Regions from separate parts of the Mesorhizobium sp. B2-4-18 genome, predicted to be linked through region 2. Evidence: predicted binding sites of a transcription regulator. Region 2 holds the regulator's gene; each other region holds the start of a gene.

Region 1 (7,814 bases), on a different contig from region 2:
TCAAACTGACGATCATCGACGCGACCGTGAGCACGGTCGGAACAAGCCTGGTGAAGCCGTCGGTGTATTTGAGCCCGATCGCCCAGCCGATTTCGAACAGGCCGGCGAAGAACAGAAGAATCCATGGCATCGGAACGCTCCATCCAGAACATCCGGCCGAAAGGTCTTCGGATGCTCAATCAAACAATGGGCGGGCCGTCCCAACCGGATTTCGGGAAATGCGAGGTCGTCCCCGCATCGTCGATATAGGGTGTCTGAACGCCCAATCAACAATTCGCCGGCGGCATGTCGGACGCCGCCGGTGAAATCCATGCACGCTCTGCGATATCTACTTTTCCTTGATCCTCGTCGCCTTGACCGGCGGCGCCTTCAGGGCCGGAGCGGCTACAGGCTTCTTGGCGTCTTTCTTTGGTTTGCGGGCTTCCTTGCCTGCCTTCATCGCACCTTTAGCCATGATTCGTTCCTCCAGTTGCGGGAAACGGAGTGAAACAAGACAAACGCCAGACTGCAAGAGGCGAGTGCCTGCTGCCAGCGCCGGCAGGCCGCTTTCAACCGGTTTCTAATTTGCTCGTAAACCCCGGCAGTCCATGCCATGCTTGTCTTCGCACTGCAGCATCGACCCGTGCACCGCCGGGTGATCGTCAGGCAGGCCCGTCAGGACGACAATGCGGATCCATATCGGCTGCGAGATGAGCTTCGACTTTCCGCAGGAAACGCCGCTCATCTCAATGCTCAATGTCCACTATTCCCGCGCCTCCGATCTTGAGCGCCCGGATTTCCTGACCTCCAACCCGCCAGTGCCGATTGAGAGTTATCGCGACAGTTTCGGCAACTGGTGCAACCGGCTCGTCGCCCCGCCCGGGCGTTTCACTTTCGGTACGGATGCGGTGATCCGCGACTCCGGCACGTTCGAGATGGGCGAGTTGATGGCGTGGCAGCATGAGGTGCGAGACCTGCCGGCTGAAACGCTGCTGTTCCTGCTGCCCAGCCGGTTTTGCGAAAGCGACCTCTTGGCAAGCGAGGCATGGCGGCTGTTCGGCCATATGCCATCAGGCATCCCGCGCGTGCAGGCGGTGTGCGATTTCGTCCACAACCACATCGTCTTCGACTACGGCAACGCACGGGTGACGCGCACCGCCGCGGAAGCCTGGCGCGAACGGAGCGGCGTGTGCCGCGATTTCGCGCATCTTGCCGTCACGTTTTGCCGGGCACTCAATATCCCGACGCGCTACTGCACAGGCTACATCAGCGACATCGGCATGCCGAAGCCTTGGGCGAGCATGGATTTCTGCGCCTGGATGGAGGTTTATCTCGGCGGCCGCTGGCACGCTTTCGATCCGCGCAACAACGCGCCACGCATCGGCCGCATCCTGATCGCCTCCGGCCGCGACGCGGCGGATGTGCCGCTAACCCATATCTTCGGGCCAGGGTTGCTTGCGGGCTTCAAAGTGTGGACCGACGAGATCCAGGAATAGCTGGCCTTCCCGCCAGCAGGTTTCGAACACATTGAACGACCCGACGATTGGCGCGTTGTGATGGCTGTGCAACTCCGCGGCAGAGCCGCTACACTGCCTCGAAGGGGATAGAACCTGCATGGCTGGACACGGCGGCTCCAGAACGGTTATCTACGCGGCGCTCGCCGGCAATCTCGCCATAGCGTTGACCAAATTCGCCGCCGCCTTTTTCACCGGCAGTTCGGCCATGCTGTCGGAAGGCGTGCATTCGCTGGTCGATACAGGCAATGGCGGCCTGCTGCTCTACGGCATGCACCGGGCGGCACGCCCCGCGGACAGCTCGCACCCGCTCGGCCATGGCCGTGAACTCTATTTCTGGAGCTTCATCGTCGCCCTTCTGGTTTTCGCGCTGGGCGCCGGCGTGTCGTTCTACGAGGGCATCATCCACATCATGGCGCCGGAGCCGGTCGCCAACGCTAGGGTGAACTACATCGTTCTCGGCCTGTCCTTCCTGTTCGAAGGCAGCTCCTGGCTGGTGGCGCTGAAGGAATTCCGCAAGCAGAAGGGCAAGCAGGGCTGGCTGCAAGCCGTGCAATCGAGCAAGGATCCGAGCGTCTATACCGTGCTGTTTGAAGACAGTGCCGCCCTTCTCGGCCTGGCCGTCGCCTTTGCCGGCATATTGGCGGCGGAGATTTTCGAGATGCCCGAACTCGACGGCGCCGCCTCGATCGGCATCTCGCTCATCCTCGGCACGACGGCAATCTTCCTGGCGCGTGAAAGCAAGGGCCTGCTCATCGGCGAGCCGGCCTCACCCGAGGTGCAGAGGAAGGTGCTGGCGATCGTCCAGCAGGATCCGGCGGTGCAGCGGGCGAACGGCGTGCTGACGGTGCATATGGGTCCGGAAGAAATCGTCGCCGGCCTGAGCATCGAATTCGAGGACCATTTGTCGGCGCCGGAGATCGAGGCCTGTGTCGAGCGCATCGAGGCGCGGTTGAAGAAGGAGATGCCTGAGATCACGCGGCTGTTCGTCAAGCCGCAGACGTCAGGCACCTGGGAAAAGCGGCGCAAGCTGATCGAATCCGCGTCCGGATAGATTCGAGTACGAACTTTGCGACACCGCGGTCCACTTTTCGGGATTCTGGCCTCTGGACCAGCGCCCTGCCGTTGCCTCGGGTCTCCGTGCCGCTAAAATCAGCCGATCGAAGTTGGAGGAATGACAATGAAGATCGACGGCGGCTGCCATTGTGGCGCCATCACCTATGAGGCGGAGGTCGACCCGGAGAAGACCTCGATCTGCCATTGTACCGATTGCCAGCAACTGACCGGTACGGCATTTCGCGTTACCGTTCCTGCGACGGAGGATCACTACCGGATCACCAGCGGCGAACCGAAGATCTACATCAAGACCGTGGCGAGCGGCGCCAAGCGAACGCAGGCTTTTTGTGCCGACTGCGGCTCGCATCTCTATGCGACATCGGTCGGCGACGGTCCGAAGGTCTATGGGATCAGGGTCGGGACCTCGCGGCAGCGCCAGAACCTGGTCCCGAGACACCAGAAATGGCATCGGTCGGCGCTGCACTGGCTTCCGGAATTCGAGGGTATGACGACAGTCGAAGAGCAGTAGCGTTCAGTCGTCGCCTTCGACGACCCTCAATCTCAGCTGCCCGGTCTTTGAATCGGCAGCGCGCGGTGCGGCCTCCACCTTGGCAGGGGCGCCGCCGCGCGGGGCGTCGGGCTCGCCTTCTCCGAATTCCAGCGCCTCGATCTTCTGGCCACGCTTGGTCACTTTCGAGGTCGAGACGAGTATGTCTTCGATGTCCTTGGCCGACTGGCCGAAATGGCCCTGCAATTTGCGCACCCGCTCGTCGACACGCTGGACGTCTTCCATCAGCCTGATGACTTCGCCTTGGATCAGATGCGCCTGCTCGCGCATGCGCGCATCCTTGAGGATCGCCTGGATGACCTGGATCGACAGCATCAAGAGCGAAGGCGAGACGATGATGACGCGGGCACGGTGCGCCTTCTGGACAACCGCTTCGAAATTCTCGTGGATTTCGGCGAACACCGATTCCGACGGCACGAACATGAAGGCGGTGTCCTGGGTTTCGCCCTGCAGCAGGTATTTTTCCGAAATGTCGCGGACATGGACCTCGATATCGCGGCGGAAGGCCTGGGCCGCGACCTTCTGCAGGTCGGCGTTATCGGCGGCGCGGATGGCATTCCACGCTTCCAGGGGAAATTTGGCATCGATGGCAAGCGACGGCGCGCCGTTCGGCATTTTCACCAGGCAGTCCGGCCGGCTGCCGTTCGACAGCGTCGCCTGGAATTCGTAGGCGCCGTGCGGCAGGCCGTCGGCGACGATCGCCTCCATGCGCGACTGGCCGAAGGCGCCGCGCGTCTGCTTGTTGGAGAGGATCGCCTGCAGCTGCACGACCTGGCCGGCCAGCGACTGGATGTTGCCTTGCGCGGTGTCGATGACCGCCAGCCGCTCCTGCAGTTTCGCGAGGCTCTCATGCGTGGACTTGGTCTGCTCGGTCATGGTCTGGCCGATGCGGCCGGTCATGGCGTCGAGCCGCTGGCCGATCGACTGCGTCAATTCGGCTTGGCGGGCGCCGAACACTTCGGCGATGGCGCCCATGCGGCCCTGCATCTCGGCCTGGGATTGCAGAATGCCGGCCATCCGCGCCTCGGCGTCGCGGGCATGGTCGGCGGCTTCCGCTGCGGCGACCGCGCGCGCCTTGGCCGAGCGCCACAGCGCGATGACGAGCGCCACGAACAAGCCGAGAAACAGCAATGTGGCGACGGCCAAGACGTGGCCGAGCGTGATAGTCGAGGCGCCGAGCCGTGCGGCGGGCTCCGAAAGGATGGTGCTCAGATCATTCATGTGGACAGCATAGCCGATTCGGCGGTCTGGCACAGATCAAAACGTGAACGAGGCGCAGGCGCACCGGTTGACGCCTTTCTATTGAGGTCTTAGGTGAAACGCCATGCCGATCAAGCCGCTCATCATTCTTCCCGATCCCATCCTGCGCCAGGTCTCCAAGCCGGTGGAGCGCGTCGACGCGCCGGTGCGCAAACTTGCCGACGATATGCTGGCGACCATGTATGACGCACCCGGCATCGGGTTGGCGGCAATCCAGGTCGGCGAGCCCCTGCGCATGCTGGTGATCGATCTCGCCAAGGAAGACGAAGCCCCGGCGCCACATGTCTTCATCAATCCGGAAATTCTCGAAAGCGCCGACGCGCGGTCCGTCTACGAGGAAGGCTGTCTGTCGATCCCTGATTACTATGCCGAGGTCGAGCGCCCGGCTTCGGTGAGGGTCAAATATCTGGACCGTGACGGCAAGCTGCAGGAGATCGAGGCCGAGGGGCTGATGGCAACCTGTCTGCAGCACGAGATCGACCACCTCAACGGCGTGCTGTTCATCGACCACATCTCGAAGCTGAAGCGCGACATGGTGGTGAAGAAGTTCAAGAAGCTCGCCAGGGACAAGGCGCCAGGCAAGCTGGTGGGATAGGGCAATGCCCCTTCGCGTCATCTTCATGGGCACGCCGGAGTTTTCGGTGCCGACGCTGCGCGCCATCGCCGAGGCTGGCCACGAGATTTCAGCCGTCTACACGCAGCCGCCGCGCGCCGCCGGCCGGCGCGGGCTGGAACTGACGCCGTCACCGGTGCAGCGCGAGGCCGGGCGGCTTGGCATCGAGGCGCGAACGCCGGCATCGTTGAAAAGCGAGGCCGAGCAGGCCGCTTTTGCCGACCTGGGCGCCGATATCGCCGTGGTCGTCGCTTATGGATTGCTGTTGCCCAAGGCAGTTCTGGAGGCACCCCGGCTTGGCTGCGTCAACGGCCATGCGTCGCTTTTGCCGCGCTGGCGCGGCGCCGCGCCCATCCAGCGCGCCATCATGGCTGGAGACACCGAGACCGGCATGATGGTGATGCGCATGGAGGCGGGGCTGGATACCGGCCCGGTGGGACTGGTTGAAAAATGCGCCATCGGCCCCGATATGACAGCCGGCGATCTGCACGATCGGTTGATGAGTGTCGGCGCTGCCCTGATGGTGGAAGCGTTGGCGCGGCTGGAACAGAACACCCTGGCATTTACCGCGCAGGCGGCCGAAGGGGTGACTTACGCCAGGAAAATCGATAAATCCGAGACGCGCGTGGAGTGGACACGGCCCGCGGCCGAGGTTCACAACCACATTCGTGGCCTGTCGCCGTTTCCCGGCGCCTGGTCCGAGATTGAAATTGGCGGCCGTATGGAACGGCTGAAACTGCTTCGCTCGACGCTATCCGAAGGCGTGTCGCCTTCGGAAGATTTGGGCGAGTCGGGAGGAATTCTCGATGACCGGCTGACAGTCGCCTGCGGAAAAGGCGCGGTCAGGCTGGTCGAAGTTCAACGTGCGGGCGGAAAGCCCGCCGCCGCGTCGGAATTCCTGCGCGGAGCCAAGATCGAAAAAGGACTGAAATTCTCATGAGCATGATGTCGATACGCGCGGCGACGCCGCGGGACCGCGAGGCCATCCGCCTCGTCGAGGAACACGCTTTCGGCCAGCAGACGGAGGCCGGACTGGTCGACGCGTTGGTGACCGGCGGTGACGCCGTCGTCGAACTGGTGGCGGAAGAGGACGGCCAGGCCGTCGGCCATATCCTGTTCTCACGGCTGTTCGTGCAGAGCGGCGGCAAGAGTTTTGCCGCCGTGGCGCTTGCGCCGCTGGCGGTGGAGCCTTCCTTCCATCGCAGCGGCATCGGCGGCGCGTTGATCCGCGAGGCCCATATTCGGCTCAAGGACGCCGGCGAGACACTGGCCGTCGTGCTGGGCGATCCGGCCTATTACGGCCGTTTCGGCTATAGCCACGCCCGCGCAGAAAAGTTCGAAAGCGAAAACCAGGGCGAGGCGCTGCAGGCGCTGGCCTGGGGCGAAGCTCCCGAATCCGGCAGGCTGGTCTACGCCTCCGCCTTCACCGCTCTCGCCGCCTAGGCGGGGGCGTATAGCCGACCGGCATGCCGCGTTTTCGCCTCGATATCGAATATGACGGCAGCCTGTTTGCCGGCTGGCAGCATCAGGCCGACCAGCCTTCGGTGCAGCAGGCGATCGAGCAGGCGATCGAGAAATTCTGCGGCGAGGCGGTCCGGCTGCGCGCCGCCGGCCGCACCGATGCCGGCGTGCACGCGACCGCGCAGGTGGCGCATGTCGACCTTGCCAGGGCGTGGCCCGACGACAAGGTGCGCGATGCCGTCAATGCACACCTGCAGGCGGCCGGCGCGCGCATCGTCATCCTGAAGGCCACGATCGTCCCGGACGATTTCGATGCCCGTTTCTCCGCCATTGGCCGGCACTATCTCTACCGCATCCTCAACCGGCGGGCGCCCTCGGCGCTGGAAAAGGGTAAGGTGTGGTGGGTGCCGAAGCGGCTCGATGCCGCCGCCATGCACGAGGCGGCGAAGCTCCTGCTCGGCCGGCACGACTTCACCACCTTCCGCTCGACGCAGTGCCAGGCTAACAGCCCGATCAGGACATTGGAGCGGCTCGATGTGAGCCGGGCGGGCGATGATCTGATCGAGGTGAGGGCATCGGCACGATCCTTCCTGCACAACCAGGTGCGCTCGATGGTCGGCTCGCTGAAGCGGGTCGGCGACGGCGGCTGGACATCGGGCGACCTCAAGGCGGCGCTCGAGGCGCGAAACCGCGCCGCCTGCGGCCAGGTGGCGCCGCCCGACGGGCTTTTTCTCATTGGCGTCGATTATCCCGGGTAGAACCCTGGTTCTCCCGGGTAGAATCCTGGTTCTATCCGGGATAAAGCCCGGAAAGGCTCTGGCCCCCGACATCGTCCGGCACGGAGATGCCAAGCAGCATCTGCAGTCCGAACAGCACCAGCAGCGAAGCGACGAACATGCCGACGAAAACGGCGGTGCCGAAGGCAGCGCCCCTGCCGATCGTCGCGTTGGTCATGCGCCAGGTCAGCACCATCGACAGGGAAAATAACAGCAGCGACACAAGGCTCGAGACCTGGCTTGCCGAGGACAGGAAAAGCCTGATCAGCGCCGAAGGCAGCATCAGCCAGGCAGTGATCGCCGAGGCCCAGTTGCTGGCCACGACATAGTGGACGAAGCGCCCGCCGATGCCGGCGCGCCGCGCCACCAAGGCGAGCGCCACCAGCGGCAGTACCCAGGAGCCGATATCGACCGTCGCCAGTCGCACCAGCATGCTGAAGCGGCCGGCGAAGGCATCGGGATCGCCGATCTCGTTGGCGATGCCGACCCAGCCGACGATCAGCGCCGGTGCCGCGACGATGATGGCGAAGAACGAATTCCAGAAGCCGTCGGCCGTGAGGTCGAGCAGGCGCAGGCCGTCGGCCTTG
Region 2 (7,814 bases):
TGCCGTCGAGGTAAAGCCGGGGTCATAGGTGAAGGCGCCGGTGGTGCTGTAGAGCGAGGCGATGTCGATGACGTCAGGTCCGACCGAGCCGCTTCGCACCTTGAATTCGTGAGTCTTGCCGGCGAATTCCAGCGTTGCCGTGGCCTCTTGGCCGCCCACATCCAGTTTTTTCGCAGCTTCGGTCATTGCAAACTCCTTCTTGTTTCCTCATGCCGGCAAAGGCAAATTCCGCAGAGCGACACGTCGAAATCACCGCAATTCGCGTATTCGCCACCGCATTCTAGGAGGTGCGTGCCAGATTGGGCCAAGGCCTAATGTTGCACTGCGAAACCCGCCTTTCAATGCCAATCTTCTTGGGCCAGTTTGCTCCTAATCGATTTGATCCGCTACGCGCGCCAGGCTTTCCTCACGCCCCAGAACGGCAAGCACGTCGAATACGCCCGGTGACGTGCTCTTGCCGGTCAACGCAGCCCGCAACGGCTGGGCCACGGCGCCAAGCTTGTGCCCGCCAGCCAGCGCAAAGTCGCGGATCGCGGCCTCGGCCGTGGCCGCCGTCCAGTCGCCTGACAGCGACTTCAAAGCTTCGTGAGCGCCACGCAGGATCTTGCGCGCGTCGTCATTGAGCAGGAGTGCCGCCTTGTCGTCGATCGGCAGCGGCCGAGCGGCAAACAGGAAGCCGGCACCGTCGACAAGCTCGACCAGCGTCTTGGCGCGCTCCTTCAGGCCCGGAAGTGCTGCCAGCAGCTGTGCCTTGTTCTTCTCGTCGAGGCGCGCCGCCATCGCCGGGCCACCCTCCAGATAGGGCAAGGTGGCGATGAAGATATCGAACAGCTCGGTGTCGGCCATACGTCGCATATGCGCGCCGTTGATCGCTTCCAGCTTGGCGAAATCGAAGCGCGCCGCGCCCTTGTTGACGTCGCCAATGTCGAACCATGAGACCATGTCCTCGATCGACATGATCTCGTCGTCGCCATGGCTCCAGCCGAGCCGCGCAAGGTAATTGAGCAGCGCCTCCGGCAGATAGCCCATGGCGCGATAGGCTTCGACGCCGAGCGCGCCATGGCGCTTCGACAGCTTGGCGCCGTCGGCGCCGTGGATCAGCGGGATATGCGACATCGACGGCACGTCCCAGCCCATGGCGTTGTAGATCACGGTCTGGCGGGCGGCGTTGGTCAGGTGATCGTCGCCACGGATGATGTGGGTGACGCCCATGTCGTGATCGTCGACGACGACGGCATGCATGTAGGTCGGGTTGCCGTCCGAACGCAGGATGATGAAGTCGTCGAGATCCTTGTTGGGGAAGCGCACGTCTCCCTGGACCCGGTCCTGCACCACCGTCTCGCCCTCGGTCGGTGCCTTGATGCGGATGGCGCCCTTGACGCCGGACGGCGCCTCCGACGGGTCGCGGTCACGCCAATGGCCGTTATAGCGTGGCGGCAGGCCCTTGGCGCGTGCAGCCTCGCGCATTGCCTCGAGCTCGGCTGAAGTCTCGTAGCTGTAATAGGCCTTGCCCAGGCGCACCAACTCCTCGGCCACCTCGCGATGGCGCGGCGCGCGCTCGAATTGGGAGACTGCGTCACCGTCCCACGAAAGGCCGAGCCAGGTCAGGCCATCGAGAATGGCCGATGTGGCCGCATCGGTCGAACGCTCGCGATCGGTGTCCTCGATGCGCAGCAGCATCGTGCCGCCGGTATGCTTTGCATAGAGCCAGTTGAAGAGCGCCGTGCGCGCGCCGCCGATGTGCAGATAGCCGGTCGGCGAGGGGGCAAAACGGGTGATGACCTTGTCGGGCATGGAACTCTCGGAAAACGTCTGAAGCTGGGTGCGGAGCGTGCGGACTTTCGCGCGTTGCGCGTTCATGTAGCATAGGGCGTCGAGGGTGCAAGGGGCAGACCCGATGACTGGACGAGGCCGGGGCTCGGATCGGGGCGAGGATGCCGCTATCGGCGTCAGCGAGCGATCCCTGTTTGCGGCGCCTGCGACGATCCCACTGCCATCTCCGCTCGTGGCTGCGCCCGAAACCAGGTCGCTGCAGGCAGGTGGGCAGGCGCCGGCGCCGGCTCCTGCCGCGGGCAGGATCGCGCGCGTGCGCCGGCAAGTCGGCCTGGTATCCTTGCCTCGCCTGCGCCATGGCGTGGCCCGGGCGACGGAGCTCGAACTCGACCGGGGCATCGCGTTCCTGCTGGTGCCGGTCTGTCTGGCCGTTGGGGCGATCGCCTATTTCTCGCTGGCATCCGAGCCCGACTTTGCAAAACCCGTCGCGGTCGTGGTGCTGATGGCGGTCTGTGCCTTCGTCTCGCGCTCCTGGTCGAAAACCCATCTGTGTTTCATGGCAGTGCTGTTGTGCGCGCTGGGCCTGCTCGCGGCGAAGGTCGAAACATGGCGAGCCGGAACCCGGATGCTGGGTTCGGAAATCTCCACCCAACTGACCGGCCGCGTGGTCTCGCTCGAAGAGATGGAGAGCGGCCGCATCCGGCTGACCATGGACGTGATTTCGACCGCCCGGCCGAAACTGCGCTATGCACCGGAAAGGGTCCGGCTTTCCGCACGCAAGATACCACCGGGAATGACCGCCGGCTCGCTCATCACAGGCTACGCCAAACTGTTGCCGCCGACCGGCCCGGTGCGGCCGGACAGCTACGACTTCTCTTTCGACAGCTATTTCGCCGGCATCGGCGGCAGCGGCTTCTTTCTCGGCAATCCGACGGTTGTTTCCGCCGACGACGGTGAGATGCCGCTATCGGCTCGCTTTTTTTCAGGCATCGAAAATGCCCGCGAAGCCATCGCCGACCACATCAGGGGCAGCGTCGGCGGCGCTGAAGGCGAGATCGCGGCGGCGCTGATCGTCGGCGTGCGCGCCGGCATACCCGATGAAATCAATGAAGCGATGCGGCGTACCGGCATCTATCACATCATCTCTATTTCGGGACTGCATATGGCGCTTGTGGCCGGCACCATCATGGGTCTGCTGCGTGGTGCCTTCGCGCTGTTTCCAGACTTTTCCGCGCGCCGGCCGGTGAAGAAATACGCGGCCGCCGCCGCACTGTTCTCGATCGCGGCCTATCTCATCATTTCCGGTGTCGTCGTTGCCGCCGAACGCAGCTTCATCATGCTGGCGGTGATGCTGATTGCCGTCTTCTTCGATCGCGCTGCCCTGACCATGCGCAATCTGGCGATCTCGGCGATCGCCGTCATCCTGGTCTCGCCTCACGAGGTCGTCGGCCCGAGCTTTCAGATGTCGTTCGCCGCGACCGCGGCCCTGGTTGGCGCTTATGCCGGCTGGGCCGATCACCATGCGGGAAAGACGCGGCCACCGCCGCCAAAGCGATCCCTGGCGGGGTTCCTGACGCGAAAATTCCTGCTGGCGACAGGAGGATTGGCCATGACGTCCATTATCGCCGGCAGCGCCACGGCACTGTTTGCCATCTGGCATTTCCAGCGGGTATCGCCGCTCAGCCTGTTCGCCAATCTGGCCGTGATGCCTATCGTGTCGGTCGTGATGTTCCTGGCCGTCGCCAGCGCGCTGTTGATGCCATTCGGATTGGATTGGCCGGCTCTCTACCTCATGGGCAAGGGCCTGACAGCAATGATCGCCGTGTCGGCGTGGATATCGGAGCGCTCTCCGGTCGATGGAGTCGGGCTGATTTCGCAGCAATCCGTGCTGCTGGTCACCGTCGCGCTGGCAATCGCGACGATGGCGACGACATGGCTGCGGCTCGCGGCGCTGCCATTCGCGCTTGCCGGCCTGTTGACTGTGTCGCACACACGCGCGCCCGATGTGCTGATCTCGGAAGATGCGCGGCTGGTCGCGCTGCCGATCGGCAATGGCGAACTGGCCGTCAACCGGGAACGTCCGAACGAATTCGCAACCGACAACTGGAAGCGCGCCCTGATCTCCGAAACAATCGTCAAACCGGAAATGTTCGACACGACAGACAGGCAATTCGATGTTGCCAGTCCCACCGACCTGCCGCCGGGATCGCCCTTCTACTGCCGCGAAGGCCTGTGCCTTGCCAGGCACCCTTCCGGCGCGATCATTGCCTATGTCGAGGACCGCAAGACCACCTGGAAAGCCTGCGCTTTCGCCGACCTGATCATCGTCAATGACGCAACCGCCTATGACGCCTGCCACAATCCACTGGTTCTCGTCGTCACCAAACGGCAGCTCGCCCGCAAGGGAAGCGCTGCCGTCTTCTTCAATCCCCAGTCGGCCACGACCCGGGCCGCGATCGCATTTGCCGTCGACGGACCATACCGGCCCTGGCACGAACAGCGAAAATTCTCACGCGAGGCGAGGGGGCTGCCGCCGTACAAAAAACCCGACAAGCCCGATAACAAGCCGGTTCAGTAGCGCCTGATCAACCCGACCAGCTTGCCTTGTACCTTGACCCTGTCCGGCCCGAAAATGCGCGTTTCGTAGGCTGGATTGGCGGCCTCGAGCGCGATCGAAGCGCCTTTGCGGCGGAACCGCTTCAGTGTCGCTTCCTCTTCGTCGACCAGTGCCACGATAATTTCGCCCGGGCTTGCCGTGTCGGCATTGCGGATAATGACCGTGTCTCCATCGAAGATACCAGCCTCGATCATCGAGTCGCCCTTGACCTCCAACGCATAGTGCTCGCCGCCCATGATCATGTCCGGCGGCACCGAGATCGAATGCGTCTGATGCTGGATGGCATCGATCGGCACACCGGCGGCGATACGGCCCATGACCGGGATGGACACGGCTGAAACCGCGTCGTCGTCGTTGCCGGCCGCGGGCAGGCGCGAAGGCGCAGCGGCCGGCCTGATCTGGCGTCCGAGACTGCCTTGGCCAAGGCTGCCTTGGATGACGCTTGGCGAGAACTTCTTTGCCGCATTGAGGCCCGGCGCGATCGAGTCCGGCAGCCGCAGCACTTCCAGCGCGCGCGCCCGATTGGGTAGCCGGCGAATGAAGCCGCGCTCCTCCAGGGCCGTGATCAGGCGATGGATCCCCGACTTGGAGGCAAGATCGAGTGCTTCCTTCATCTCGTCGAAGGAAGGCGGTATCCCGCTTTCCTTGAGCCGTTCGTGGATGAACATCAGCAGTTCATGTTGCTTGCGTGTCAGCATGGCGGCCCCCAAGACATTGAACGAAAGGTTGAACCAGAATCGAAAAAACAAACCCAGAACAAACACTATCTGTTCCAGTTGTGTTCTGCAACCGTTTAAAGTTTAATGAATTTGTTAAGGGGTCTGAAGTTTTTTGCCCGCGACGGCGGGCAGCAACCAGCCCTTTCCGCCATCGGCAGGCGCATTGAAATCGTTTTGGTTAATGGCCTGTGGCCCATCCGCCGACGAGGCTTTGGCATCAGTTAGTTGGAAGGTTTCTCCTCGGGGGGACGTATAATTCGCGGAGCCATTATTCGCGGAACGAAACGAAACCAAAATGCCAACGATTGGTAGCTTCGGGCGGCCATGGATCCGGGCGTTCGGCGCACTCCGGCCAGCGCGTTCGAATAGGGGTCGCGGAAGCGCTGAAGTTATCCCGAACCCGCCTTCAAGCTGCCGGCGCGAGCGGCGTATCTGGTGGCGCCGCTGTCTTCGCTGTGGACATAGACGTGCAGTGTGTAGCCGATATGCGCCGTCATCAGCGCCTTGGCCCGCTCGATGTCACGGTCGAGCGCCGCTTCCATGATCGCGGTATGGTGTTCGATCGCAATCGCTTCGCGCAGCGCTTCGATTGCCTCTTCATAGCCATCCTTGAGGCCGGCCGCGGCCCGCAGTGTCGGCGCCAGACCAAGAAAGCGATGATGCCGGCGCAGCTGATCCGAGATCGTCGAGCGGAACCGCAACAGCCAGTCGCATGTGGCGGCGCTCAGCAGCGCCGCATGGAAAGCCTCGTGGTTCTCGTCCCATCTGTCGACGGCCGCGTCCGAGGGATCGTCGACCGCCGTCTTGCAACGCGAGAGCCGGTAGTGGGCGGTGACCACGGCATCCTCCCACTCCCTGCCGCCTTTTTCCATCGATTCGAGGAACAGGGGTATCTCGACCACCATCCTGGCGCGTGCCAGATCCTCCAGCTCGGCCCGCGACACCGGAGCCACGGCAAAACCACGATTGCTGATCGCGGTGACCAGGCGTTCGGCCTCGAGCCGCGACAGGGCTTCGCGCAACGGTGTCCAGCCGACGCCATAGGTGCCGCGCAGCGCACTCAGTTTGAGCGGGGCGCCGGGCATGAGGCGCGTGGTCAGGATGTCGCGCCGCAACAGCTGATAGGCGGCTTCCGTTTTTGTGGAACTCGTTTCATTCAGCATGGTGATCAATCCGTCGTCTGGCGAAAAGTATATATGATAGTGCGTCACAGCAACAATTATATATAATGTTTGACACAGACCAGCGGACTCACCATGATCGCCGTAGTAGCCGCGTTTCCAAGCGGCCCTGATCAAATCTGGGAGGAAATGATGTTGAAGTCGAAATCCGCTTGGTTGTCGGGCTTGGCCCTGGCAGGCGCATTGATGGTCAGTGCCGGCAGTGCCGCGGCCGATCAGATCCGTATCGGCATTGCCAATTTCGGCGAGCATCCGCAATTGAACGCCGCCATAGCCGGCTTCAAGAAGGCGCTGACGGATAACGGCTTCGTCGAGGGCAAGGACGTCGTCTACACGGAGAGCCACACCAATTTCGATGCGTCGCTGGTGCCGCAGATGATCGCCAAGCTGCAGGCCGAGCAGCCCAAGCTGATCTACACCATCACCACGCCGGTCTCACAGATCGCCAAGAAAGCGCTCGCCGGTTCCGGCATTCCGATCGTTTTTGCCGCGGTCACCGATCCGGTGGCGGCCAAGCTGGTGCCGTCATGGGACGCCGGAGACGAAGGCATGACCGGCGCCAGCGATCTGCAGGACGTCGCCGCGGTGATGGCCTTCACCAAGAAGCTGCTGCCGAACGCCAAGCGCTTCGGCGTGCCTTATAATCCCGGTGAGGCCAATGACGTTGCCTTGGTCGAAAAGATCAAGGCGGCGGCACCGGCCGCGGGCTTCGAGGTGGTGGAGGTCGGCATAGACAACGTCAATGACATCCAGCAACGCATCGCTTCGCTCGCCGGCAAGGCCGACGTGGTCTACGGCCCGGCCTCGAACCTGATCCAGCCGGCGATCGCCGCTGTCTCCGCGGCCGCCCGCCAGGCCGGTATCCCGGTCGTCAACTCCGATGACAGTGCGGTCCGTAACGGTACCGTGCCGGCGAGCTTCGCGGTCAATTACACGCAGGTCGGCGTCAACGCCGGCAACATCGCCGCCGAGATCCTCAAGGGCAAGGATCCCAAGACGATCGCGCCGTCGCGCCCGGCCTACAAGGACCACATGGCAACGATCTCGCGCAAGGCGATGGCCGCGTTCGGCATCGAGATACCGGCTTCAATGGCCGATTGCGGCTGCATCGTCGACTAACATCGGAACTGCCGGGGTGACGGCGTCGGCGCCGTCATCCCGAGGTCAGGGAGAAACGATGCTCGAGATTCGATCCGCGCGCAAAGTGTTCTACAAGGGCCAGGCCGACGAGAAGGTCGCGCTGGACGGTCTCAGCCTGTCCTTGGCCACCGGAGAGTTCGGCATCGTCATCGGCTCCAATGGGGCCGGCAAGAGCAGCATGCTCAACGCCATTTCCGGCGCCCTGATCCTCGATTCCGGCCAGATCCTGATCAACGGCGCCGACGTGACTGCAATGCCGGTGCACAAGCGCGCCGCGAAACTGGCGCGCGTGTTCCAGGACCCGATGCGCGGCACCGCCGCCAGCATGACGGTTGCGGAAAACATGCTGCTGGCCGATTTGCGTAGCCAAAAGCGCACCTTGCG
Region 3 (7,814 bases), on a different contig from region 2:
TCATAACCTATCTGGTATTCGTGCTGTCGGAACGCATCGACCGCATCCTCGGCCAGACCGGCCGCTCGATCCTGACCCGCCTGCTCGGGGTTATCCTGGCGGCACTGGCCGTGCAGTTCGTGGCAGATGGCATCAAGGCGTTGATGGCCTCGTAGGCCGCTTATTTTGCGGTCGTATCGATGACTTCAAAGTCGTGGGTAATCGTCGCTGTCTTGGCCATCATGGCGGAGGCCGAGCAGTATTTTTCGATCGAAAGGTCGATTGCCCGCTTGACCTTGTCGCTGGACAGCGCCCGGCCCTTGATGATGAAATGCATATGGATGCGGGTGAACACTTTGGGATCGGTTTCGGAGCGGTCGGAATCGAGCTCGACCACGCAATCCTCGACGGCCTCGCGCCCCTTTTCGAGGATATGGACGACATCATAGGCCGAGCAGCCGCCGGTGCCGATCAGCACCAGTTCCATCGGGCTCGGTCCCGGCGTCTTGCCTTCCGGGCCTGACGCCGTGCCCAGCACGACCTTGTGGCCGCTGCTGGACTCGCCGACGAAGGTGCGCTCCTCGACCCATTTTACCCGTGCCTTCATCGCCAGTCCTCTTACGTCTCTGATCGCGCCAACGTCAGCTCAAAACCACCATGCAAAACCCCGAAAGTCCATGCGGACCCTCGGGGCATATCAAGTAAAGGCATTCGCTATTTGGTGCGGCTTTCGATCAGAACGGAATTTCGTCGTCCAGTTCGCGCGACGAACCACCGCCACCGCCGCCCCTGGGAGCGTTGCCGCCACCGCGGTTGAACCCTTCGTTCGGGCTCGACTGGCCGAAATCGGAACCACGGCTGCTGCCGCCACCGCTGTAGCCGCCAACCTGACCGCCCTCACCCTGGCCACGCGCGTCGAGCATCTGCAACTCGCCGCGGAATTTCTGCAGCACGACTTCGGTCGTGTATTTGTCGGCACCGGTCTGGTCCTGCCATTTGCGCGTCTGCAGCTGGCCCTCGACATAAACCTTCATGCCCTTCTTCAGATACTGCTCCGCCACCTTGGCGATGCCCTCATTGAAGATGACGACGTTATGCCACTCGGTCTTTTCCTTGCGCTCGCCGGAATTCTTGTCGCGCCAGCTTTCCGACGTCGCGATGCGAATGTTGACGACCGGCTCGCCCGAGTTCAGGCGGCGGATTTCAGGGTCAGCGCCGAGATTGCCGACCAGAATGACCTTGTTGACGCTACCCGCCATGATATTTCTCCGCGCTATCCGAAACAAATTTTTGTCGCAGCACCTTACAGGCTACGCACGTCAGCCGCTTGCCAAGGCTGGCTTTTCCCACAAGGTTTTTGTTCCCTTTTCGTTCCTATATGCACTGCGGCCAATTGTCAAGGAATGGCAGCAATGCCGGAACGCCGCATATGGGTCTCAAAACAGCGCTTGCCAAATCGATAAGTATCGACTTATGCTTTTGTCATGATCGAAGCAGAGATTTTCCGCGCCTTGGCCGACCCGACACGCCGCGCCGTCTTTGAGCGTCTCGCCACAAGCGAGATGAGCGTATCGGAATTGCGCAGCGGCCTGACGGTGTCGCAACCGGCGGTGTCGCAGCATCTGGCGGTGCTGCGGGGCGCCGGCCTCGTGGTCGAGCGGCGGGCCGGCCGCAACGCCTATTATCGTGTGGATCCGCAGGGGCTTGCCCCGCTGCTCTCATGGATCGAACGCTACCGTACCTTCTGGCCGGAGCGCATCGAAAGGCTGAAGACGGTTTTGAAGGACATGGATCAATGAACAGCCAAAGCGAAGTCTCTCCCGATGCGATTGAGTTCGAATACGATCTTGCCGAGCCGCCGGAAAAGGTTTGGCGGGCGCTGACCGTGCCGGAACTGCTCGCCGCCTGGATGATGCCCAACGACATCAGGCCGCAGACCGGCAGCCGCTTTGCCTTCGCCGGTCAAGACGCGGCGATCGAATGCGAGATTCTCGATGCCGAGCCCGAACGCCTGCTGCGCTATTCCTGGCGCGAGCGGTCGGACGATGCCGCGCACCCACTCGACAGCACCGTCACCTTCACACTCGCCCGAACCGTTTCCGGCGGCACGCATCTGCGCATCGTCCATGACGGCTTTGCTCGCAAGGCGATGCCGGCCGTGGCCATGGCGGGGGCAGGCTGCCGGCTTTCGCTGCACGGGACCGGCACGCCTATAGCCGCGAACACCCCACGCCTTCTGCTGCTGCACGCGGCTTGAACACGGAAAATTGGAGACAGAAAAATGGGCGGTGTTGCCAGTCTTGTGCCGATGGTAATCGAGCAATCGAGCCGCGGCGAACGCGCGTTCGACATTTTTTCGCGGCTGCTGCGCGAGCGCATCGTCTTCGTCAACGGGGAGATTAACGATGACGTCTCGGCGCTGGTCTGCGCGCAGCTTTTGTCGCTGGAGTCGGACAATCCCGAGAAGGAGATCTCGCTCTACATCAACTCGCCCGGCGGCATGGTGACCAGCGGCTTCGCCATCTACGACACGATGCAGTATATCAGCTGCCCGGTGTCGACCGTATGCATGGGCTTTGCAGCGTCGATGGGATCGTTCCTGCTGATGGCGGGCACCGCCGGGCGCCGCATCGCACTACCCAACGCCACCATCCTGCTACATCAGCCGCTGGGCGGCTTCCAGGGCCAGGCTTCCGACATCCAGCGGCACGCCGAACGCATCGGCCAGACCAAACGCCACATGACCGAACTCTACGCCCAGCATTGCGGCCGCAGCTATGACGACGTCGAGCGCACGCTCGACCGCGACCATTTCATGACCGCCCGCGAGGCCCAGGCCTGGGGCATCGTCGACCATGTGTTCGACACCCGCAAAAAGGCTGCGTAGGACCAGAGTGAGGTCAAATCCTGCTGCTTGTCGAAGATTTGACGATCCCGCTCTGGCTCCGGTGGCGGCAGGCCCCTATAACAAGGGGATGACCGACACTCATCGATCAAGAACATCGCACCGTGTCACGGCCGCCATGGTGCTTGCCATCGTCGGCCTTGTGTCCAGGTCGGCACTTGCCGACGAGGCCTCGTCGTCGGTTCGGAAAGGCGCCCTGCCCGGCGTAACCGGCGACTATCGCATCGCAAAGCCCGCCCCGGTGCCCGAACCCGACGACGCGTTCCCCAGCAGCGGCAACGGGCAGTTCAAGATCGGCAATACCAATGTCAGGATTTCCGGCAGCATCACCGTCGATGTTGGAGTTGGCGGGATCAAGCCACCCAGATAGGCAAAGATCGGGCCTTCCAACTGGAGCCCGCCAAAAGAACAGCCCCGCCGTGCCTTGGGCAAACGGACGGGGCTTTTCTGGATCTCAAATCCATTTTTGCCGGGAGTGTACTGCCGGCGTTTGATTTCGGATGCTTCGCGGCATTCAGCCGACGATCCGACTAGCAGTCTCTGATTTTCAGGGATACGGCAGGTCACGGTTTGTCGGGTGGCGCAAACGCCTGCCCTTGGCACTTATGCCTGCCGCGGCTCCAGTAACAACTGAAGCCCTGGGGGACTATCCGGTGGCGTCATGCTCCGCTCCTCTTGTCCGTTGCGACATTGTCGTCGTGAAGCGCAAATCGCAAATGCCTGCGGCGTCTCGCAGGCCGCCTTGGGGCGGCGAGGCCATCGATAGACGGCCGGCTTCGCTGACTTCGCAAGACTGCTCCCGTGAGTTGGCCGCGTCAACCATCAATAGCCGGTTACGGAAAAATGTGATCGCCGGGAGCTTACGTTCGGGTCAGCTTCCGCACAGCTTTGTCAGGAGCGTGTTCGGCCTTTGTTCTTTCCGCTTGCCCCCTCGCGCGAAAGGCGGTTAAACGACTTCTGTCGAGAATTGTGGCGTCTCTCGACGTGGCGGCAAAAATAACTACATAGGGAATGGCCGGGGAAACCCGCCGATCCCACAAATTCCAGATCTGAGGCGGCGACCTGACATGGCCGACCATAAATATCTTTCCATTCGCGGGGCGCGCGAACACAATCTGAAGAATGTCGATCTCGACCTGCCGCGTGACAGCCTGATCGTCATGACCGGCCTGTCGGGCTCCGGCAAATCGTCGCTTGCTTTCGACACCATCTATGCAGAAGGCCAGCGCCGCTATGTCGAGAGCCTCTCGGCCTATGCCCGGCAATTCCTCGAAATGATGCAGAAGCCGGACGTCGACCAGATCGACGGCCTGTCGCCGGCCATCTCGATCGAGCAGAAGACCACGTCGAAAAACCCGCGTTCGACGGTCGGTACCGTCACCGAGATCTACGACTATATGCGCCTTCTGTTTGCCCGCGTCGGCGTGCCCTATTCGCCGGCCACCGGCCTGCCGATCGAGAGCCAGACGGTCAGCCAGATGGTCGACCGGGTGCTGGCCGTCGAGGAAGGCACGCGCCTGTTCCTGCTGGCGCCCATCGTGCGCGGCCGCAAGGGCGAATATCGCAAGGAACTGCTGGAGTTGCAGAAGAAGGGCTTTCAGCGCGTCAAGGTCGACGGCGTCTTCTATGAAATCGCCGATGTGCCGGCGCTGGACAAGAAATACAAGCACGACATCGACGTCGTCGTCGACCGCATCGTCGTTCGCGGCGACCTTGCCACAAGGCTTGCCGACTCCATCGAGACGGCGCTGAAGCTGGCCGAGGGGCTGGCAGTGGCCGAGTTCGCCGACAGGCCGCTCGATGCCAGCCAGACTGGCGAGGATTCGGTCAACAAGTCGAAGAACGAGACGCATGAGCGCATCCTGTTCTCGGAAAAGTTCGCCTGCCCGGTTTCCGGCTTCACCATTCCGGAAATCGAGCCCAGGCTGTTCTCCTTCAACAACCCGTTTGGCGCCTGCCCGACCTGCGACGGTCTCGGCAGCCAGCGCGCCATCGACCCCAACCTCGTGGTGCCGGACGAGAACGTGTCGCTGCGCGACGGCGCCGTCAGCCCATGGGCGAAATCGACCTCGCCCTATTACTCGCAGACGCTCGAGGCATTGGGCAAGGCGTACGACTTCAAGCTCGGCGACAAGTTCAAGGATCTTTCAGCGCAAGCCCAGGAAGCGATCCTGCGCGGCACCGGCGAGCGCGAGATCACCTTCCAGTATGATGACGGCCTGCGCTCCTACAAGACGACCAAGACCTTCGAAGGCGTCATCCCCAATCTCGAGCGCCGCTGGAAGGAGACCGAATCCGCCTGGATGCGCGAGGAGATCGAGCGTTTCATGTCGGCAACGCCCTGCCCGGTCTGCAAGGGCTACCGGCTGAAGCCGGAGGCGCTGGCGGTGAAGATCGCCGGCAAGCACATTGGCGAAGTGACGGAACAGTCGATCCGCAACGCCGACAAATGGTTCACCGACCTGCCGGCGCAGCTCAACGACAAGCAGAACGAGATCGCTGTCCGCGTCCTGAAGGAAATCCGCGAGCGTCTGCGCTTCCTCAACGATGTCGGGCTCGACTATCTCACCTTGTCGCGCAATTCCGGCACGCTGTCGGGTGGCGAAAGCCAGCGCATCCGGCTGGCCTCGCAGATCGGCTCAGGCCTGACCGGCGTGCTCTACGTGCTGGACGAGCCGTCGATCGGCCTGCACCAGCGCGACAATACCCGCCTGCTCGACACGCTCAAGCACCTGCGCGACATCGGCAACACCGTGATCGTCGTCGAGCATGACGAGGACGCCATCCTGCATGCCGACTATGTCGTCGATATGGGTCCGGCCGCCGGCATCCATGGCGGCGAGATCATCGCCCAGGGCACGCCGCAGCAGGTGATGGCCAACCCGAATTCGATCACCGGCAAATATCTGTCGGGCGCGCTCGAAGTGGCAACGCCCGGCGTGCGTCGCGAGGCGAAGAAAAACCGGCGGCTGAAGATCGTCGGCGCGCGCGGCAACAATCTGAAGAACGTCACCGCCGAAATCCCGCTCGGCACTTTCACCGCCGTCACCGGCGTGTCGGGCGGCGGCAAGTCGACCTTCCTGATCGAGACGCTGTTCAAGGCGGCCTCGCGCCGCATCATGGGCTCGCGCGAGCATCCGGCCGAGCATGACCGCATCGAGGGATTGGAGTTCCTCGACAAGGTCATCGACATCGACCAGTCGCCGATCGGCCGCACGCCGCGATCGAACCCCGCCACCTATACCGGCGCCTTCACGCCGATCCGCGACTGGTTCGCCGGGCTACCGGAAGCGAAGGCGCGCGGCTATCAGCCGGGCCGCTTCTCCTTCAACGTCAAGGGCGGCCGCTGCGAGGCCTGCCAAGGCGATGGCGTCATCAAGATCGAGATGCACTTTTTGCCCGACGTCTACGTCACCTGCGACGTCTGTCACGGTAAGCGCTACAACAGGGAGACGCTCGACGTGCTGTTCAAGGGCAAGTCGATCGCCGACGTGCTCGACATGACCGTCGAGGAAGGCGTCGATTTCTTCGCCGCCGTACCCGGCGTACGCGACAAGCTGGAGACGCTGAAGCAGGTCGGCCTTGGTTACATCCATATCGGCCAGCAGGCGACGACGCTGTCCGGCGGTGAAGCGCAGCGCATCAAGCTCGCCAAGGAACTGTCGCGCAAGGCGACCGGCAAGACGCTCTACATCCTCGACGAACCGACCACCGGTCTCCATTTCCATGACGTCGCCAAGCTATTGGAAGTGCTGCACGAACTGGTCGACCAAGGCAATACGGTGGTGGTCATCGAGCACAATCTCGAAGTGATAAAAACCGCAGACTGGGTGCTCGACCTTGGCCCCGAGGGCGGTGATGGCGGCGGCGAACTGGTCGCCTCGGGCACGCCGGAAGCGATCGTGCGCGAAAAGCGCAGCTACACCGGCCAGTTCCTGAAGGAACTGCTGGAGCGACGCCCCGGAGGCAAACGCGAAGCGGCGGAGTGATGGGTAAGGATGATCTCATCACGGTCCAGAGCAGCTTTGGGGTGAGGCTTGCCGGCCCCGAAAATCTCGCCGCAATCATCGCGCTGACGCAAGCCGCCTACGCTCCCTACAATGCCATACTCGATGCACCGCCGATCCCGGTTACCGAGGACTACGCGCCGCGTATTGCCCAGGGCCAGGTCTGGCTGCTGGAGAGCGGTGATGAACTTGCCGGAGTGATCACGCTGGAGCGGCATGAAGATCACGCGATGATCTTCTCCGTCGCGGTGTCGCCTGCCTTCCAGGGCAAGGGGTTCGGTATTGCATTGCTGAAGCACGCTGACGAGCAGGCGCGGCAGTGGGGCCTGCCGGAGATACGGCTCTACACCAATGCGAAAATGGAACGAAACATCGCGCTCTATCTCGCTTACGGCTATCGCGAAACGGGTCGCCGGCCCAATCCCTACCGGCCAGGGTGGATACTCGTCGACATGGCCAAACCCGTCGACAACAGGTCCACCACGGCCTGATCGCCACTAGAAATCTGGGAGGACGACAATGAGCAAATCGGGAACAATCCGCGCCGGCATGGGCGGCTGGACCTTCGAACCCTGGGACACGTCCTTCTACCCCGAGAAACTGTCGAAGGCCAAGCAACTGCAATACGCTACCCGGCAGGTGCCGAGCATCGAGGTCAACGGCACTTATTATTCTAGCTTCAAGGAGCCGACCTTCGTCAAATGGGCCAACGAAGCACCTGACAATTTCGTCTATTCGCTGAAAGGCAACCGCTTCGTTACCAACCGGCGCGTGCTGGGCGAGGCCGGTGAATCGATGATGCGTTTCCTGGGTTCCGGCGTTGCCGCGCTCGGCGACAAGCTGGGACCGATCCTGTGGCAGTTCGCTCCGACCAAGAAGTTCGATCCGGACGATTTCGAGGCGTTTCTGAAGCTGCTGCCGGA
Region 4 (7,814 bases), on a different contig from region 2:
TTCCCTGGAAAAGCTGGTCACCGACATCGAGGCGCTGCAGACGCTCGCGGAACTTTGTGCGGCGACCCCCGGCGACGACGACGCAATAGGCTTCGAGGCGATCGCCGAAGTGCAGCCGGGCGGCCACTTCTTCTCGGCCGGCCACACCATGGCGCGCTACCGCACCGCCTTCTACGAGCCGCTGGTGGCCGACTGGTCGAATTTCGGCAACTGGACGCAAAGCGGCTCGAAGACCGCCACCGAACGCGCCACCGGCATCTGGAAGCGCACCCTTGCCGATTTTGAGCCGCCGGCCGCGGCGGCCGCCACGTCAGGCGTGCTCGACGCGTTCATCGCGCGGCGCACGGAAGAGGGCGGCGCTGCGCCAGTGTCGTGAGATAGTTCGCGGATCCATCATCCCGAATTGTGGCCGTGATCCCGGAACCCGCGGCGCGTCCCGCGCATTCATGGATGCGGGCCAATGCCTGGCTCCATCCGTGAGCCGTTGAGGGAGGACGACATGGGTTTCGACCAGTACCACGAACCGCCGGAAGAATTGTCGCAGGAAGTGCGGACCTTTGCCCGCATGATCACCTCGCTGATCGAGGAGGCGGAAGCGATCAGCTGGTACGAACAGCGCATGTCGGTCGAGAAGAACCCGCAGGCCAAGGCGATCATGAAGAACGCGCAGAGCGAGGAGTTCAAGCATTTCGGCATGGACCTCGAATTCCTGCTGCGCCAGAAGACGGACTGGCGCGTGGAACTGAAGGAAATCCTGTTTACGACGGGCGATATCGTGAAGGCCGGGGAGCGGGGCGAGAAGAAGGTGGATTGAGGCGGGACGTCAGCCTTCGAGGCTGGCAGCCTCACACTGGCAGCACAAACCCGTCCAGCACGCGCTTCTGGCCGGCCTTGTCGAAGTCGATGGTCAGCTTGTTGCCCTCGATGGCTGAAATGTTGCCGTTGCCGAATTTCTGGTGGAAGACGCGGTCGCCGACGCTGAAGGCGGACGGCGTGTCGGAGACGGATTTGGCGACCAGCTCGCCATCGATGGTGCGGCCCTTGACGCTGGTACGGCCGGCGCCGTAGCCAGAGTCTGTTTCACCATAGCCGATGCGTTCGACCTGATGGCCCGAGCGCGTGCCCCAGTTGCGGTCGGTCGCCTCGGTGCGGTTGGCCTGCGCACGCTGCCAGCCCGGCGTCGAATAGGTGTTGGAGAAGGCGCCGGATTTTTCCCCGCCGCCCGAATTGCCGCCGATATTGTCGAAGCGCGAGGCGCCATAGGGGTTCTGTCTTCCCGCCCCCTGGCCGCCGCCACGGCCGGATGCGAACGAGCCGCCGCCATAGGGATTGCCGTAGCCGCCATAGGAGTTGCCGGCTTCGGCGACCTCGACATGGGCTTCCGGCAGTTCCTCGAGGAAGCGCGACGGGATGGTCGATTGCCAGAGCCCGTGGATGAGGCGGTTGGAGACGAACCAGATATGCAGGTTCTTCTTGGCCCGCGTCAGCCCGACATAGGCGAGACGCCGCTCTTCCTCGAGCCCCGAGCGGCCGCCTTCGTCGAGCGCGCGCTGATGGGGAAAGAGGCCTTCCTCCCAACCGGGCAGGAAGACGGTCTCGAATTCGAGGCCCTTGGCCGAATGCAGCGTCATGATGGAGACGGCATCGAGCCCGGCATTCTGCTCGGCATCCATGACCAGCGCGACATGTTCGAGGAAGGAGCGCAGTGATTCGTACTCCTCCATCGAACGGATCAGTTCCTTCAGGTTCTCAAGCCGCCCGGGGGCTTCCGCCGAGCGGTCGTTCTTCCACATGTCGGTGTAGCCGCTCTCCTCGAGAATGGTCTCGGCGAGTTCGGTGTGCGGCGTGGTTTCCAGCGCCTTTTGCCAGCGTTCGAAATTGGCCGCGACCTCGCGCAGCGCGGCGCGCGGTTTCGGCTTCAGCTCGTCGCTTTCCGCCAGTGTACCCGCCGCCTCCAGCATCGGGATGCGCAAGGCGCGCGCGGTGTCGTGGATCTGGCGGATGGTCGCTTCGCCCAAGCCGCGCTTGGGCACATTGACGATGCGCTCGAAGGCGAGGTCGTCGGTGCTGTTGGCGACGACGCGGAAGAAGGCCAGCGCGTCGCGGATTTCCATGCGCTCGTAAAAACGCGGACCGCCGATGACGCGATAGTTAAGGCCGAGCGTGATGAAGCGGTCCTCGAAGGCGCGCATCTGGAAGGACGCGCGGACCAGGATCGCCATGTCGTTCAAATTATGCTTCTGGCGCTGGTAGGCCTCGATGGTCTCGCCGATGGCGCGGGCCTCCTCCTCCGAATCCCAGGCGGCGTGGACGTTGACCTTGCCGTCCTCCGGATCGTTGCGGTCGGTGAACAGCGTTTTGCCGAAACGGCCCTCATTGTAGGCGATGAGATGGGAGGCGGCGCCCAGTATGTGCGCGGTCGAGCGGTAGTTGCGCTCCAGCCGGATGATGGTTGCGCCCGGAAAATCCTTGTCGAAGCGCAGGATGTTGTCGACCTCGGCGCCGCGCCAGCCATAGATCGACTGGTCGTCATCGCCGACGCAGCAGATATTGACTTTGTTTTCGCTCACGGGCTGTTCCGCGCCTGCCGGCGCGGGCCCTCCGCGGGGGCCTCGCAACGGCTCGGACGCCCGGTCGGGCTTGCGGCCTTCGGCCGAAACTGTTGATTCGTCCTCTGGAGTTGCGGGTCTATAGCTAGCCGCTTCCGTTCTATCCGAAACACCGGAAAAACTTGGAACGCGCCCACCCGGAGAACCACTTCGCGCTGGTTGTGGTCCGCTCGGCCTCTGCGCCAGAAGCCGCAGCCACATGTATTGGGCGGTGTTGGTGTCCTGGTACTCGTCGACGAGGATGTATTTGAACCGCCGGTGATAGTCCTTCAGCACATCGGGATTGGCGCGGAGGATGCGGATCGGGTGGCAGAGCAAATCGCCGAAATCGCAGGCGTTCAGCGTCTGCAGCCGCTCCTGATAGGCCTTGTAGAGCTCGCGGCCTTTGCCGTTGGCGAAGCTGCGCGCATCGCCCTCGGCGATATCGGCCGGACCCTGGCCCTTGTTCTTCCAGCCGTCGATCATCTGGGCGAACTGTTTCGCGGGCCAGCGTTTGTCGTCCAGGCCCTCGGCCTGGATCAGCTGCTTGATCAAGCGCACGACGTCGTCGGTGTCGAGGATGGTGAAGTCGGACCTCAGGCCGGCAAGCTCGGCGTGGCGGCGCAGCAGCTTCACGCCGATCGAGTGGAAGGTGCCGAGCCACGGCATGCCCTCGACATTGCCTTCGCCGATCAGGATGCCGATGCGCTGCTTCATCTCGCGCGCGGCCTTGTTGGTGAAAGTGACGGCCAGGATCTGCGAGGGGAAGGCCCTGCCGGTGGCAAGGATGTGGGCGATGCGGGTGGTCAGCACGCGGGTCTTGCCGGTGCCGGCGCCGGCCAGCACCAGAACAGGGCCTTCGGTGGTCTCCACCGCCAGCCGCTGCTCGGGATTCAAGCCCCTGAGATAGTCGGGCGCATTGTTTTGGCCGCCGCGGGCAGCCATGGCGCGCGCGGCAATGCCCGACGGGGCCGTGGGCCGCGCATCGGGTTCGTCGAAAAAGGGCATGTCTTCGGAAAAGCCGGACATCTCCCCCGAATGTAGTGATTCGGGAGGGAAAGACCAGAACTGTCTACGTTTTGTTCCGGCAAAGTGCCCGATACGGCGGCTTCACCGATATGGGAACCGCCGTTGTGGAACAATCCCCGGCGGAACGAGGTTGCTGCCCGCGGGTCCGCGACCTACGCTTGACAGGCGCCGCCGTCGGGAGAAAGTTGCACGGGCAACACGCAATGCCGGGTTGCCCTAGCCCGCCCCATGCGCGCAACAGTCGAAGGAGTATCATCTTGGCTGTCACCATCACCTCCCTCATTCTCTTCCTCATAGGCCTGGCGCTTGGCGCCGGCGGCATCTGGTTGGCTTCGCTGGGAGGCAGTTGGTACTACATCATCGTCGGTCTCGCCTTCCTGGTCGCCGCCTGGCTGCTCTACCGGCGCCGTTCCACGGCGCTCTGGCTCTACGCGGCGATCGTGCTCGGCACGCTGGCCTGGGCGGTCTGGGAAACCGGCTTCGACTGGTGGGAACTCGGTCCCCGCGGCGGCATCATCGTGCTGGTGGCGTTGTGGCTGCTGACGCCGTGGGCGCGGCGCGGCCTTGCCGGTCCGGACGGGCGAGCCCCTTTGATCCTTGCCGTGCTGGCATCGCTGGCGGTGGCCGGCTATTCGATGACCACGGACCCGAAGGACATCGGCGGCGCGCTGGACACCGACAAGGTGATCCCCAACGCCAATCTCGGCGGCGATGTGCCGGCGGGCGAATGGCACTATTACGGGCGCACGCAGTTCGGCCAGCGCTATTCGCCGCTCGACCAGATCACGCCGGAAAACGTCGCCAACCTGAAGCCGGCCTGGACCTATCGCACCGGCGACGTCAAGGGCCCCGACGATGTCGGCGAGACCACCTATCAGGTGACACCGCTCAAGGTGGGCGACACGCTCTATATCTGCACGCCGCACAACTTCGCCATCGCCGTCAATGCGGCGACCGGCAAGGAGAAGTGGCGCTACGATCCCAAGATTAAGCTCGACAAGGACCGCCAGCACCAGACCTGCCGGGGCGTTTCCTATTATGCCGATGCGGCGGGCGCCGCCGGCCAGCCCTGCGCGGCGCGCGTCTACCTGCCGACCTCGGATGCGCGGCTGATCGCGCTCGACGCCGCCAACGGGCAGGTTTGCCCGGCCTTCGCCGAGGGCGGCACGCTCAATCTGTTGACGGGCATGCCGTATCCGAAGTCGGGCTATTACTACTCGACCTCGGCGCCGCTGATTGCCGGCGGCAAGATCATCGTCGGCGGGGCGGTCAATGACAATTATTCGACGCAGGAGCCGTCCGGCGTCATCCGCGCCTATGATGCGAGCAGCGGCAAATTGCTGTGGAACTGGGATTCCGGCAATCCGGACCAGACGACGCCGCTGCCGGCCGGCCAGACCTACACCGCCAACTCGCCCAACATGTGGTCGACGCCGAGCGCCGACGAGAAGCTCGGCCTGCTCTACGTGCCGCTCGGCAACCAGACGCCGGACCAGCTCGGCATGGGCCGCAGTGCCAATGTGGAGAAATTCTCCTCCTCGATCACCGCGCTGGACCTCAACACCGGGCAGTTGAAATGGGTGCGCCAGACCGTGCACCATGACCTCTGGGACATGGACGTGCCGGCGCAGCCGAGCCTGATCGACATCACCAAGGCCGACGGCTCCGTGGTGCCCGCGCTGGTCGGGCCGACCAAGCAAGGGGACCTCTATGTGCTCGACCGGCGCACCGGCGAGCCGGTGATTGCGGTCAAGGAAGTGCCGGCGCCCGGCGGCGCCATCGAGGGCGACCACACATCGCCGACGCAGCCCGCGTCCGATCTTTCCTTCAACCCGCCGCCGCTGACCGAGCACGATATGTGGGGCATCACCATGTTCGACCAGCTGGCGTGCCGCATCGCGCTTCACAAATTGCGCTATGAAGGCCGCTACACGCCGCCTTCGCTGCAGGGATCGCTGGTTTATCCCGGCAATTTCGGCACGTTCAACTGGGGTGGCGTGGCGGTCGATCCGGTGCGGCAAGTGATGTTCGGGATGCCAACCTATCTTGCCTTCACGTCGCGGCTGGTGCCGCGCGCCGACGTGCCGCCCCCAGGCGACACCAAGGGCAGCGAGCAGGGGCTGAACCGCAATGACGGAGCGCCCTATGCGGTGGTGATGGGACCGTTCCTGTCGCCACTCGGCATTCCGTGCCAGGCGCCGCCCTGGGGCTATGTCGCGGGCGTCGATCTTCGCACCGGCACGATTGCCTACAAGCACCGCAACGGCACCGTCTACGACATGACGCCGCTGCCGTTGCCGTTCAAAGTCGGGGTGCCCGGCATTGGCGGGCCGATGATCACCGCCGGCGGTGTCGCCTTCCTGGGTGCCGCGGTCGACGACTATCTGCGCGCCTACGAGCTGACGTCAGGCAAGCAGCTCTGGCAGGCGCGGCTGCCGGCCGGAGGGCAATCGACGCCGATGACCTACACCGTCGCGGACGGACGCCAGTTCGTGGTCATCGTCGCCGGCGGCCACGGCTCGGTGGGCACCAAGCCGGGCGATTATGTGATGGCCTACGCGCTGCCGAAGTAGGCAGGCGGGGTTACCGGGTCGGGCGAGCCGACGATCAGCCGAGCCCCAGATGGCTCTTTAGGCTCGGCACCGAGCCAAGCACTTGGTTGGTCAGATCGGGGCCCGCGGCCGCCTCGGCCTGCTGGACAAGCGTCTCGCCAGCCTTCTGGATCTGCGCCAAGTCGAGGCCGGAGGCCTTGAGCGCCGCGAGGCCGTTGACCAGCGCGCCGGCCTTTTCGCCGAGAACGCCGCCAAGCGCGCCCTGCAGCGACGACAGGAAGCCGCCACCGCCGCCGGCCGGGGCGGCCATGACGTCATATTTCTGCGCCAGCGCATCGGCGCCCGGAATCTTGGCGAAGAAGGAGGAGGCGCTGGTGCCTTCGGCCTCGTGCTCGAGCACCGAGAAAATGGTGCCGACGACCTTTTCGGTCGTGGCCTGGTCGAGACCGGCCTTCTGCGAGACGGTGTTCACGATGTCCTGAACGTCCATGACTTCACCTCAACTTTGGGTTTTCAAGTTCGCGCGCTGGCGCTTGCGGCTGCGGACCCTGACCATGGACTTGCGGCTTGCCGCGACAACGGCCGCGCGCATCGCCAGAACGGCCGCCACTGCTGCCACGAAGGCGGTTGCCAGGATCGGCGAGGGCATGGTCATCGGCATTGTTCCTTTCAGATCGGGCCTATAGGACCGAGGGCGGCCGGCCAGCCAGTTTCCCCACTATTGTGGCAGCGCCATCAAGATTTGTCACCGATGACAAAAACGTGATGATCCTCGGCCGACCGACGGCCGCGAGGCAGCGAGATGTCACGCTCCGGTGACTGGACGATGAGAGGCTCGCCCCTATCTTGCGACCGGCAAGGACACCGCAGTCGCGGCGAGATCGGGGAAGCCCATGGCCGACGTCACCACCAAACCCGTCATCACCCAGGCGATGATCGATGCCTATGACGAATACACGCATCTGACGCTGGATCGCCGCCGCTTCATGGAGCAACTGACCAGGCTTGCCGGATCGGGCGCGGCGGCCGCCGCGATCGCGCCGATGCTGGCGGCGAACTCGGCCCAGGCGGCGATCGTCGCCGACAACGATGCCCGCGTGAAGGGCGAGGACATCACCTATCCCGGCAGCGGCGGCGAGATGAAGGGCTATCTGGTCAGGCCCGCGAACCAGGCCGGCAAGCTCGGCACAGTCATCGTCATCCATGAAAACAGGGGACTCAACCCGCATATCCGCGACGTCGCCCGGCGCGTGGCGCTGGAAGGGTTCGTGGCGCTCGCGCCGGATTTCCTGTCGCCGCTCGGCGGCACGCCCACTGACGAGGACAAGGCGCGCGACATGTTCGGGAAACTCGACCCGGCGCAGACCGTGGCCAATGGCGTGGCGACGGTCGCCTTCCTCAAGGGCGACAGGGACGGCAACGGCAAGGTCGGCGCCATCGGCTTCTGCTGGGGCGGCGGCGCGGCCAACATGCTGGCCGTCAATGCGCCCGACCTTGCCGCGAGCGTCGCCTATTACGGCATGCAGCCGAAGGCCGCCGACGTCTCGAAGATCAAGGCCGCGTTGCTGCTGCACTATGCCGGCCTCGACGAGCGCACCAATGCCGGCATCGATGCGTTCAAGAAGGAACTCGATGCCGCGCATGT

The links. Region 2 encodes LexA, which represses DNA repair genes until DNA is damaged. Its sites were predicted from a motif close to TGTTCNNNNTGTGTTCNG; they were not measured.
Region 1: the regulator LexA is predicted to act here: its motif matches at 4,371-4,388, upstream of FJ527_RS24065 (DNA recombination protein RmuC).
Region 3: the regulator LexA is predicted to act here: its motif matches at 3,785-3,802, upstream of uvrA (excinuclease ABC subunit UvrA).
Region 4: the regulator LexA is predicted to act here: its motif matches at 3,658-3,675, upstream of FJ527_RS06265 (UvrD-helicase domain-containing protein).

The regions. Positions count from the first base shown of each region.
Region 1 covers NZ_VFUW01000011.1:98,731-106,544, reverse strand. Annotated here, with positions in the region: gene sugE (quaternary ammonium compound efflux SMR transporter SugE) at 1-130, opposite strand, end outside; gene FJ527_RS29870 (hypothetical protein) at 329-454, opposite strand; gene FJ527_RS24080 (transglutaminase family protein) at 666-1,475, shown strand; gene FJ527_RS24075 (cation diffusion facilitator family transporter) at 1,594-2,547, shown strand; gene FJ527_RS24070 (GFA family protein) at 2,674-3,078, shown strand; gene FJ527_RS24065 (DNA recombination protein RmuC) at 3,082-4,338, opposite strand; gene def (peptide deformylase) at 4,442-4,972, shown strand; gene fmt (methionyl-tRNA formyltransferase) at 4,977-5,930, shown strand; gene FJ527_RS24050 (N-acetyltransferase) at 5,927-6,433, shown strand; gene truA (tRNA pseudouridine(38-40) synthase TruA) at 6,457-7,209, shown strand; gene FJ527_RS24040 (transporter) at 7,241-7,814, opposite strand, start outside.
Region 2 covers NZ_VFUW01000017.1:33,870-41,683, reverse strand. Annotated here, with positions in the region: gene gltA (citrate synthase) at 1-186, opposite strand, end outside; gene gltX (glutamate--tRNA ligase) at 370-1,794, opposite strand; gene FJ527_RS28005 (ComEC/Rec2 family competence protein) at 1,898-4,351, shown strand; gene lexA (transcriptional repressor LexA) at 4,345-5,088, opposite strand; gene FJ527_RS27995 (GntR family transcriptional regulator) at 5,499-6,272, opposite strand; gene FJ527_RS27990 (ABC transporter substrate-binding protein) at 6,423-7,409, shown strand; gene FJ527_RS27985 (ABC transporter ATP-binding protein) at 7,468-7,814, shown strand, end outside.
Region 3 covers NZ_VFUW01000002.1:28,971-36,784, forward strand. Annotated here, with positions in the region: gene FJ527_RS03700 (MarC family protein) at 1-155, shown strand, start outside; gene FJ527_RS03705 (OsmC family protein) at 161-586, opposite strand; gene FJ527_RS03710 (single-stranded DNA-binding protein) at 714-1,238, opposite strand; gene FJ527_RS03715 (metalloregulator ArsR/SmtB family transcription factor) at 1,464-1,778, shown strand; gene FJ527_RS03720 (SRPBCC domain-containing protein) at 1,775-2,236, shown strand; gene FJ527_RS03725 (ATP-dependent Clp protease proteolytic subunit) at 2,261-2,866, shown strand; gene FJ527_RS03730 (hypothetical protein) at 2,955-3,254, shown strand; gene uvrA (excinuclease ABC subunit UvrA) at 3,952-6,873, shown strand; gene FJ527_RS03740 (GNAT family N-acetyltransferase) at 6,873-7,382, shown strand; gene FJ527_RS03745 (DUF72 domain-containing protein) at 7,411-7,814, shown strand, end outside.
Region 4 covers NZ_VFUW01000002.1:553,388-561,201, reverse strand. Annotated here, with positions in the region: gene FJ527_RS06275 (trimethylamine methyltransferase family protein) at 1-376, shown strand, start outside; gene FJ527_RS06270 (hypothetical protein) at 500-814, shown strand; gene FJ527_RS06265 (UvrD-helicase domain-containing protein) at 846-3,617, opposite strand; gene FJ527_RS06260 (glucose/quinate/shikimate family membrane-bound PQQ-dependent dehydrogenase) at 3,875-6,190, shown strand; gene FJ527_RS06255 (hypothetical protein) at 6,225-6,659, opposite strand; gene FJ527_RS29255 (hypothetical protein) at 6,669-6,830, opposite strand; gene FJ527_RS06250 (dienelactone hydrolase family protein) at 7,063-7,814, shown strand, end outside.